Regions from separate parts of the Siminovitchia sp. FSL W7-1587 genome, predicted to be linked through region 2. Evidence: a T-box and tRNA genes for the amino acid it is inferred to sense, from the RefSeq annotation. Region 2 holds a T-box; the other holds one or more tRNA genes.

Region 1 (5,429 bases), 1.7 Mb from region 2:
GCCGGGGCAATGGCTTTACGTACGAAGCATGAAATCATTGGTGTCATCGAAAACATGTCCTATTTTGAAAGCAGACTGACTGGTGAAAAAGAATACGTCTTTGGCCGTGGCGGCGGAGAAAAATTGGCGGAGGAACTCCAAACAGAAGTCCTCGGAAAACTGCCTTTGCAGCAGCCCGACTGGAACGAAGATGATTTTGCCCCATCTGTTTATGATGAAACCCACAAGGTAGGTAAAATCTACCGGGAAATCGCGGAGAAAATCAATCAGCAGCTAAGGAAATAATGACAGGAATGTCCACTTCCAGTTCAACATGATTGCAATCAAACAGGCCAACATAAGTTGAAAACGAACTGATAGAAGTGTGAAAATGAAACCGCGTGAAATCAAGGCTTTTACATTTGATTTCATGCGGTTTATTTATTTTTATAGCATTTGTTCCCAGCCTGTTTTCTATTGGCTATCCCCGCCGCCCTGTTCTTTATCTTTTTTATTGCCGCCTTTCTTCTCTTCTGCCGCTTTCATCATAATTTCCTGCATTTTGGCCTGATAGAGCGGGCTTTCAATTGTTTCTGTTACAACTTCTCGGAGATGTTCGCGGAATTCCTGGCTTTTAAAGCCTTCAGCCAACTCTTTTTGCGTTGCTGGATCTTTCATGATGTCGATCATCATCTTTTGATATTCCGGATCTTTCATTAATGATTTCAGCAGTTCTTCGTGTTGCTTTTGCATTCCTTTGGCCATCGCTTCCGCAAACTTGGGATCTTGAAGTGATTTTTTCCAAAAGTCTTCCGCTTTTTTGGAGGCGAGGGACTGCTCGATCGTTTCGGTGACGACGGCTTGGTCCATAACGAACTGCTGTTGTACTTGTTCATCTGTCATAATATCTTTAATCGCTTTTTTTCCATCATCAGTTTTGAGTATATCAACGACCATTTTTTTAGTTTGGTCATAATCCAATTGTCCTGTCTCCATTTCATTTCCGCCACATGCAGAAATGAAAAGGATAATGCACACCAGGAGCAACAAGACTCCCTTTCTCATGAGGAACGCTCCTTTCTTAATATGTTCCCGATAGTTTTAATATGGGATTTTGTGAAGAATTTATGCATATTCCACCGGGCAATGGCATTTTGTATAAAACATTGTTAAAATCGGTGTAATAAAGATTTTTGTTGGAGGAACACGATAGTGACGATCCGAAATTGGTTACGATTTTTCTTTACAACGCTTTTTTTAGGTGGTATCATTACCGGCATTTTAGGCTTTGTCATTCGCTGGAATGAATTTCAGCCATATTTTACAAAATTTGATATCGGTGCCATTTTATCCACTTTTATATGGCTGGTTGGTGTTGGCTTTATATTTAGTGTTGTCAGTCAGGTTGGTTTTTTCGCCTACTTATTTATTCATCAATTTGGCCTGGGCATTTTTCGGTCGCTTTCATTATGGAACGCGGTCCAAATTTTCTTGATCATTGTTGTCTTGTTTGATCTTGTATATTTGCGCTTTTCATCATTTGCAAGCGAAGGGGAGAGCTTGCTTCCATATATTGGATTAGCCATTTTTATTTTGGCTGCAGGGCTTGTCACCGCTTATTTCAAAGCAAAAACAACCGCAAAAACGACATTTGTTTCCGCTTTATTTTTTATGATCGTCATCACGATCATGGAATGGTTGCCTGTTTTAAGGACAAACGAAGAAAATTGGCTATATTTAATGATTTTTACGCTCATTCCTTGTAATGCCTACCAATTGTTGATCCTGCCCAAGTATAACCGATTATCCGAAAAAGAAATTGCCAGCCGTGCTGCCAAAAGGCAAAAAGCACAGCCAGCCCCTTCGGGAAAGAAAAAAGCGAACCGGACGTGATGGTTCGCTTTTTCTCGGTTATCGATGGGGAGCGCTGATTATGCCCCAAGGATTAGGCCATTATGGAATAATGGTTGTTTTTACCTTTCCGTTAGCGATTAGATGGGAAATCGTGACCATTTCGCCTTTTTCGCGAATAATGGAAATGACTTCAGGGAGCGCTTTCGCTGTTTGGGTAGCGGAATCAGACGCATGCATTAAAACAATGTCTCCTTTTCTCGCCTTCTGTACTTCCTTCACGATTGCTTGAACACCCGGGTTTTTCCAGTCTTGGGAATTTAGACTCCAATGAACGATGGTAAGACCTAATTCATCTGCGATTTGCAACGATCGCTTGTCAAAGTGGCCTGTCGGAGACCGGAGCAATTTGACTTCTTTTACATCGAGTTTGTTCAACACATCTATGGAGCGATCCATATCCCTGCGTATTTTTTCTTCTTCGATCTCGGTGTAATCCTCATACGCGTAACCCAAACTTCCGATTTCATAGCCCAGGTTCTTTATTTTTTCAACAAGATCCGGATGCCTTTCCGCCCATGAACCTGACAGGAAAAAGGTGGCGGATTCGACCTTTTCTTTTTCCAATATTTCCAGAATGGGCTCCGCCTGGACATCGCCCCAGCCAATGTTAAAAGTTAAAGCAATTCCTTTGTCGCCTTTGTAAATGGCTTTGGGACCATCTTTTCCCGACAAAACCGGTACGTGCACGGATGCTTGCGAGAAGTAAAAGAGGGCTGTAAAAAAAGAAATAATGATAATAAAAAAGCCTTGCTTCACCCGTTTGCCGCTCAGCGTGATAAAAAAGTTCATCTCATCATCCTCTTTCATTCATCCTTGTACAATCTATGCTTGAATGAAAGGGGCATATGCCTGAAAGCGGCAAGAAAAATAAGTATGATCAAAATGTTTTTGGATATAGCTATAAATACAAAAATATAGACGGGGTGTCATCATGCACGGTATGTTAATCAATGATATGGAAAAAGAGGAAATCATTTATCTTTTAAAGAGAGAAATGGATGAAATCTTATTCGATCTTAAAAATGTTCACCTTGAACCAATTGTGAAACGGGCGATGGAAGAGCGGTATCGTACGTTGTTCACCCTTTTTAAGCGTGTTGCGGATCATCGGGAATGTATAAAATATATACTTCCAAGAGCAAACGTAAGGCGGGAGCGGTAAATTTTAAAAAAACGTTGACAAGCCCGGGAAGGCTTGCTAAAGTATAAATCGTTCGCCTGGCGGTTGTTTAATAAAAACCGCTTGAATAATTTTTAAAAATGGTTATAATAATAATTGTCTATTCGTATACAATCCGCAGTAGCTCAGTGGTAGAGCTATCGGCTGTTAACCGATCGGTCGTAGGTTCGAATCCTACCTGCGGAGCCACGCTTCCATAGCTCAGTAGGTAGAGTGCTTCCATGGTAAGGAAGAGGTCGCCGGTTCAAGCCCGGCTGGAAGCTTCGTTTACAATAGCGGATATAATGCGATTCCCGGGTATTCCGGGAGTCGCTTTTTTTCTTTCCTCAACCCCAATTTGCCGACATTTTGACTGCGAAACGTTGTTTCATGATGATTTTCATTGTTCTTTATTGGTTCGACAGTGCGTCATCCAATTTTTTCGTCGCATTTTGAGAGCATGTCCATATACATTCATAGTTGTTTTTATATCCCAGTGGCCAAGGCGCTCGGAAATATTTTGGCATGCACTCCCTCAAGGTTATACCAATAATGATCCGACCATCTCTCTTGATATCAACGGAGAAAATGGGGAGATTGCTTTGATGACTAAATCTCGATGATAAGGAACTGCTCGGAATCAGTTATAGTGCTTCATATAAGTCCTCTCTGGAGGAATCTGAAAGGCTCTTTAAGGAGTTGAGGAAAAAGCCAAAGAGCTTGAAAAGTAGATCCTGCAGCTGGTTAAAATCAAACATCCACCATGAGGACATTGATTTGGACTGTAAAAAAACATATATGCACAAGGAAAGGCCTGTGTAATGCTATCAAGCAGTATACAGGCTTTGTCATATTTAAATTGGCAAAAGTAAAATAAAACAGTTGTTCGTCTATAGTTACAAGTTAAAAAATGAAACTAAGTGACAGGAATGCACGTATTTTATAGAGGAGGATGACATTTTTCTCCAGAAAAGGTGAGATAATTGACAAAGAAAACGGTATTTTTATCGCCAGTCCAGTTTTGGTCAGTGACGCAAACACCCGGCTAAGCGTAGAGATGGATGGGGCAGGCCGACTGATATCCAGGCCATATTGATAACGGAAACGTTTATCTTTGTCCAATCGATGATACAGACCGGTAAAAGTACTGATGCCTTCCAGCGGGGCAGCCATAAGGGCCCTTAATATCCCTTTCTTGGAATGCCCTTCAGCCCCTTGGGGTATGAACTTTTTAAGTGTTTCGCATAAGGTTGCAAGTCAAGAACACCAAAAAAGATGGGCAATTTATCTTTTGACTCTAATATTTGCAATTCCTCAAAAGAAAATAGACTTTCTTGTAGAATATACAATGTGACTTCCTCCTAACGGATTTTGTGGTTTGGTCACTTCAAAATTCTACAAATTAGGGGTGAAGTTCTTTTTTAATACCTTTCAAAACCTTATGGTTCTTGATGTAAAAAATGTGCAAAATGCTCATGATAAGTAATAGCAAAAATGAAAGCCAGAATACTACAAGGAGGATTATGATTGAGGTCAGATTTCAAATATGTACAAAAAATTACCAGACAGTCTAAAGGTTTTCTTTATGGAATTATATTTTTTATTTCTTTGATGACATTAGCATGTGGGATCATGGCCTTCTGGATTTTTTTCTTTACTTCCGAGCCATTAATCGGTCTGATTCCTTTTGTTAGTGGACTTATTACATATATCGTATTGCATTATTCATTTAAACTAGTGAAATCACAGCCGTTGCAGACAGATTTACGAGAAATAAAGGATGGGGCGGTTCACCATGTATGGAAGAATGATGAAACAGGGGAGATGGAAGAAACGTGGGTTCCCTTTAAAGAGATTACAGCAATTTATATTGCAAGACATTCTCAGGCGGTTGGGACAGACTCAAATAGATGGTATATTATTTATCCAAAATTGATCGTCGAATGGGAAGAGGACGGGAGTAAACAATATATCTCTTTTATTGAGGAAAAATCAGATGCCTTTTATGAGTTATATGAGCAATTTCCGGTTGACCAGATTCCAGTGTATACAGCGAATATTGATTTGAAAATGTGGCCGGATCATCTATTGTCAAACGTGTTTGAAGTAGAGAAAGTCAGAAAAGTAGAAAATAAGCGTCCGCTGAAGTTGCCCTTTAAAGCAAGGACGTCGTCATTATGGTCTCCTCCGTTACCGAATGTTAAGGAGAACGAGGAAATAAAACAGGCAGATTTGCGGAAATTTAATGTAATAGGCGTTATTACGTTTACAATCGGATTGATCATTACTTTCTTTTCTCTATTATCTGTCTTTCCACAATGGGCTATTGAGGATGGAGTATTTAGAAGCGATACGTCCATTTTATTCACTCTGATAT
Region 2 (5,429 bases):
GTACTCGATCTCGGCCGGCTGGTGACCGTGTTGGCAAATTCGCCGTTGACGGGCACGAGCTTGCCGGTCCACGGCCATTTTAAGAGGGCTGTTCCGCAATCAGTGAAATCTGATTTGGCGAAACAGCCCTTATTTTTTCTCTCGGACAAAACCTCCACAAGAATGATCCCCGTACAATGATCAAACCCATTCCCGGTGATTTTCGCTTATCATACAGGCGGCGAACGTCCTTTTTTCTAATGGAGCTGTAAAGGAAAGGCTATTCCCGCCACTTAAAACCTGCCAGCGATATGATTGGTTGTCTTGCAATCGTCCGATTTCTGTACTACCATGATTTCCCGGGTAATCGCGAGTAGCTGATTCAAGCGGCGGTTACTGATATTTTTCTACAACTTCTTTCAGTTCTTCGATAAATTGCCGGAGCGGAAGCGTTTCTGTTTTTTTCTCGCCGTATTTTCTGATGTTGACTGTTTCAGAGCTTACTTCCTGATCGCCCACAACGATCATATAAGGGATTTTTTGCATTTGTGCTTCCCGGATTTTATAGCCAATTTTCTCGTCGCGCTTATCCATTTCGACACGGAAGCCGTTCGCTTTCAATGTATCGGTGACCTGTTTGGCATAGTCGAAGTGGACATCCGGCGAAACAGGAATGACCTCGACCTGTACAGGCGCAAGCCAAGTTGGGAATGCACCTTTATATTCCTCAATTAAAAATGCGACAAATCGTTCCATCGTTGATACGACGCCGCGGTGAATCACAACTGGACGATGCTGCTTCCCGTCTTCTCCGATATAGGTCAAGTCCAGCTTTTCAGGAAGCAAGAAGTCCAATTGTACAGTGGATAACGTTTCTTCCTTTCCGAGAGCCGTCTTCACTTGGACGTCCAGTTTCGGTCCGTAAAATGCCGCTTCTCCTTCCGCTTCATAATAATCGAGGTTCAAGTCGTCCATCGCTTCTTTCAGCATCGCCTGCGCTTTTTCCCACATTTCGTCATCATCATAGTACTTCTCCGTATCTTCTGGATCACGATACGAAAGGCGGAATGAATAATCCTTTAAATCGAAGTCCCGATATACTTCTTCGATCAATTGAACAACCCGGATAAATTCTTCTTTGATTTGATCGGGCCGGACAAAGATATGGGCATCATTTAATGTCATGCCGCGAACCCGCTGCAGGCCGGAAAGCGCGCCTGACATTTCATAGCGATGCATCGTGCCGAGTTCCGCTATTCGAATCGGCAATTCGCGATAACTGTGGATTTCATTTTTATAGATCATCATGTGATGCGGGCAATTCATGGGCCGCAAGACAAGCTGTTCATTGTCCATGTCCATGATCGGGAACATGTTCTCTTGATAATGATCCCAATGGCCGCTTGTCTTATATAAATCGACACTGCCCAAAACAGGTGTATAGACATGGTCATAGCCAAGCTCCACTTCTTTATCCACAATATAGCGTTCGATAATTCTGCGGATCGTTGCTCCTTTTGGCAACCAAAGCGGCAACCCTTGTCCCACTTTTTGCGAGTTTGTGAATAAGCTGAGCTCTTTTCCAATCTTGCGGTGATCCCTCTCCTTTGCTTCTTCCAGCATTTTGAGATGAGCCTCAAGCTCGCTCATTTTAAAGAACGCCGTTCCATAAATGCGTTGAAGCATTTTATTATTACTGTCACCGCGCCAGTATGCGCCTGCAATGCTTAACAGCTTGAATTGTTTTATTTTCCCTGTAGAAGGAACATGTACGCCCCTGCACAAGTCATAAAATTCACCCTGCTCATAGATCGTGACTTTTTCCTCTTCCGGAATGGCGTCAATCAATTCCAGCTTGTACGGATCATGGGAAAAAAGCTTTTTCGCTTCATCTCGCTCCACTTCTTTCCGTACGATTTCCAAATTTTCACTGATGATTTTTTTCATTTCTTTTTCAATTTTTGGCAAATCTTCAGGTGTCAAGGAATGATCCAAATCCATGTCATAGTAAAACCCGCCTTCAATAACAGGACCGACACCGAGTTTGACGCCCGGATATAACCGCGAAACCGCCTGGGCCATTAAGTGTGCTGTACTATGGCGCAATATTTCCAGTGCTTCTTCACTGCCCGCCGTGACAATTTCAATGCTTCCATTTTCCTGGATCGGCGTCCGCAGGTCGAGCAAACGGCCATTCAGTTTACCGGCTATCGCACTTTTCCGTAAACCCGTGCTGATTGACCCTGCTATCTCTTCAGTTGTCGTTCCCTTTGGGAATTCTTTCACCGCTCCGTCCGGAAAAGTAATTTGTAGTTGTTCAGTCAATGCTATCCTCTCCTTTTCCAAAATAAAAAAACCCGCCCCCCAGAAAGGGACGAGTTTGTTCACGTGGTTCCACCCTAATTCTCATTGGCAAACAGCCAATGACTTTCAGAAGATGTAACGGAAGTCTCCGCCATTCACTACTGTAAATTCGCGAATGGAGTTCCAAGGGGGTAAGCATTCAAATCGTGTTGGGAAGCTCCCAGCTTCATCTTCCCTCTCTGTAAACCGTAAGTGAACACTCATGTCCTTGTCATAACCTTTTCATGATATGATTATGTAGGTTATTATAGATCGTTGTTTGAGGAAATGCAAGGGGTTGACTGATCATTTACGGAAATCGGCAAGAGGAAGAATTTTCAATCTTTCTTCAAAAATGTTTAACAATGTACGGATAATCGCTTTTTCCTCAGAATCGGTGTAAAGTAAAATTTCATTAGGCGCGATGGAAAGAAGCGGAGCGATCACGGCTGAGTCAATATAAACAGGATGATTGAACAATAGGCGGCGATCCACCAGTTTCATGACTTCATCCCTTGTCATGACTTTGGAGTTTTCATCGTAAAAACATACAGGGTCCGTTAGTGACAAGTGAACGAGCTTTTTTTTCGGCTCTTGCTTGTGTAAATAGTCTCTGAGCATGTTAACAAACATTTGATAATCCTGCTCCATTTTATATTCATCAATGGCAACACACAAATATTTCTTCAGCGCATCATAATAATCTTGCAGCCGAAACGTTAACAAAGAATCAAACAAAACGGCATCACTTGTTTCAAAAACGGCGATTACAGCTTGTTTAACAATGGAATGCTCATTCATCTTGCCTGTAAATGCCGTCAGTTCTTTTCGTTTCCCCAAACACATCGCTGTAACAATGTCGATAATTTGTATGCGCTCCTCTTCATTCTCATAAAAAAAGTGAGTGGACAACATCTTATCCAAAAATTCGGCTCTTTTTACATTTATAATAAAGTCCGTTAAAGCTTCTGCATAACGATCCGTGTTTTCGTTTCGCGGAAAAAAGAATACATAACGGTTTTGTTGTTTTGTATAGGATAAATGTACGCCCGTTTTGGTAAAGAAAGATTGTAACTGACAAGCATCCTCTTCAGTTAAAAAAATGAGTTCCAAGACGGCCCCCTCCTCATTCAAAAACTTTACTGCACTGATATATGTATATGGAGGGCACGTCCACGCTATGCCAATGAATGAAAAAAGCGATGGATTTAACTGGAATGGCGCCGTTAAAAAGCTGCGGAACGGGATTGTGAGATCTTTGTGGGAAAAGTCGCCAGCTTTTCATCGTTTTCGCCAAGTAGCAACTATTCATTTCATTGGGATAACACGATCTGTAACATGGCTTTGGCTTGCCGTTTTGTTTGTCTGGGCTTTTGTCGGGCTTGATTTTCCTCCAGAAGGAATCATTGGAAATAAGCTTAAACATGGCGCAAAGTTCGTTTTTTGACTTGACTTGCAACCACGTTTAAAGATCGCCATTTGGAACCGTAAAGATCTGGCACATGAAAATACCTGGAGTTTTCAATTCAAAACGAAGCAGGAGATGTATCCTGCGGCCTAACTTTACACTGCGGGCAGCATGAAAACAGCCTGCATCCTTCACAAAGCATAGTCAGGATACAGGCTGTTTTTTGACAGTACGGTGGAGGCGGGCTTTTTATTTTTGACAGGCCGGTAAATGCAGGCTTATTTATGTCTTCGGTTCGGTCCATCAAGTTTGATCGGCTTGGCAAGATATTTTATGCGCTCCATAATCCGTTTGGCTTTCATCTTCTCTTCTTCACCACGTTGGGTATAAGTTAAGTGGTGTTCAAGACTTTGAAAATCAAAATTAGAAGTAAAAAAGGTTGGAAGATGTTCGTGCATGCGGTATTGCAAAATAGAGCCGAGAATTTCGTCCCTCGTCCAGCTTGACATCGATTCCGCGCCAATGTCATCAAGCATCAGGATGTGCGCGTTTTTGGCAAGCTCCAGCTTCTCACTCAATGTTTGATCGCCAAGTGATTGTTTCATTTCCCGGAAAAATTCCGGGACGTAAACGATAAAAGAGGACACCCCTTTTTCCGCCAATTGATTGGCAATTGCCCCCAACAAATAAGATTTACCGACACCGAAACCTCCATATAAAAACAAACCTTTCATTTTCTTTTGCGGGTCGAATTCGGCGGCAAATTTTTCCGCATATTCGAAAGCATCAATCCTGCCGGGGCTGTCCAAAGAAAAATCGGCAAAGGAGGCTTGTAAAATATCCTTCGGAACATAAAAGCTCTTAATCAATTTTTCTGTTTTTCTTCGCTCGTCATCAATGAGCTTTTTGGCACATGGCCTGTAATGAACCTCGATCGTTTGGCCATTTATGACGAGAGAAGGTTCATATCCCTCCATCATATTCATACAGTTGGCAAGATCCGGACAATCCGCGCAATTTTTTGTTTGGGATATGTATTCGTAAAGCTTAATTAAGTTGGTTTCGACCATGGTTCTCGTGACGTGTCCCGCGTTTTCTCTGATAAACGCTTGGACATCGGGATGATGTAGCACTTCCTGCTTCAAATCTTCAAACCTTCTTTTAAAAACCTCTCCCCCGGAAAGCCTGCTTAATGTATCATTGATTCGTTCCACCTTTTTCACCTCCCTGTTTTTGATATTTTTGTTGAATGGCTTTCAATCTGCGGCGACGTTCATCCAGTTTATCGGAACCCTTTGCAGTCTGTGACTGGCTTGTTGGGACTTGTTCTTGATCTTCATCCAGAAACCAGTCGGGAAGCATTTCCGTTCGAATTGGTTTTTTCCGTGCTTCCTTCCCGTCTTTTTTGCTGCTTGCCCATGATTGATATTGGCGATGTTCGCTTTTCGCCAATTCCATCGCCGCTTTGACTGTTTTTATTTTTTTTCGGGCCCAATGGGAAGCGATTTTTTCCATATAATTTTTGGACAGCTTCATATCTGTTTTTAACATGACATAGTGGATCAGCACATTTATGACTCCGGGGTCAAGCTTCTGGCCAAGCATCACATCTTCTACAGCAGTCAAATCAGACATTGCCGGCAGTGCGCCCCCCGATAGATCAATTAATAACTGACGGGGTGATGTCGTTTCCAAATAG

What was found. The T-box of region 2 lies ahead of thrS (threonine--tRNA ligase). A T-box ahead of a tRNA ligase gene usually reads a tRNA of that ligase, here a tRNA-Thr.
Region 1: it has a tRNA-Thr gene. The T-box ahead of thrS (threonine--tRNA ligase) is inferred to sense a tRNA for this amino acid. The anticodon was not compared.

What each region holds. Positions count from the first base shown of each region.
Region 1 covers NZ_CP150169.1:2,019,169-2,024,597, reverse strand. Annotated here, with positions in the region: gene NST31_RS09415 (Mrp/NBP35 family ATP-binding protein) at 1-285, shown strand, start outside; gene gerD (spore germination lipoprotein GerD) at 454-1,044, opposite strand; gene NST31_RS09405 (KinB-signaling pathway activation protein) at 1,192-1,872, shown strand; gene NST31_RS09400 (polysaccharide deacetylase family protein) at 1,933-2,682, opposite strand; gene NST31_RS09395 (hypothetical protein) at 2,825-3,055, shown strand; tRNA gene NST31_RS09390 (tRNA-Asn) at 3,188-3,262, shown strand; tRNA gene NST31_RS09385 (tRNA-Thr) at 3,264-3,336, shown strand; gene NST31_RS09380 (transposase) at 3,956-4,225, opposite strand; gene NST31_RS09375 (hypothetical protein) at 4,234-4,401, opposite strand; gene NST31_RS09370 (hypothetical protein) at 4,580-5,429, shown strand, end outside.
Region 2 covers NZ_CP150169.1:3,685,996-3,691,424, reverse strand. Annotated here, with positions in the region: gene thrS (threonine--tRNA ligase) at 373-2,304, opposite strand; T-box leader at 2,347-2,567, opposite strand; gene NST31_RS17445 (putative sporulation protein YtxC) at 2,629-3,435, opposite strand; partial or broken gene NST31_RS17440 (hypothetical protein) at 3,644-3,829, shown strand; gene dnaI (primosomal protein DnaI) at 4,009-4,944, opposite strand; gene NST31_RS17430 (replication initiation and membrane attachment family protein) at 4,928-5,429, opposite strand, start outside.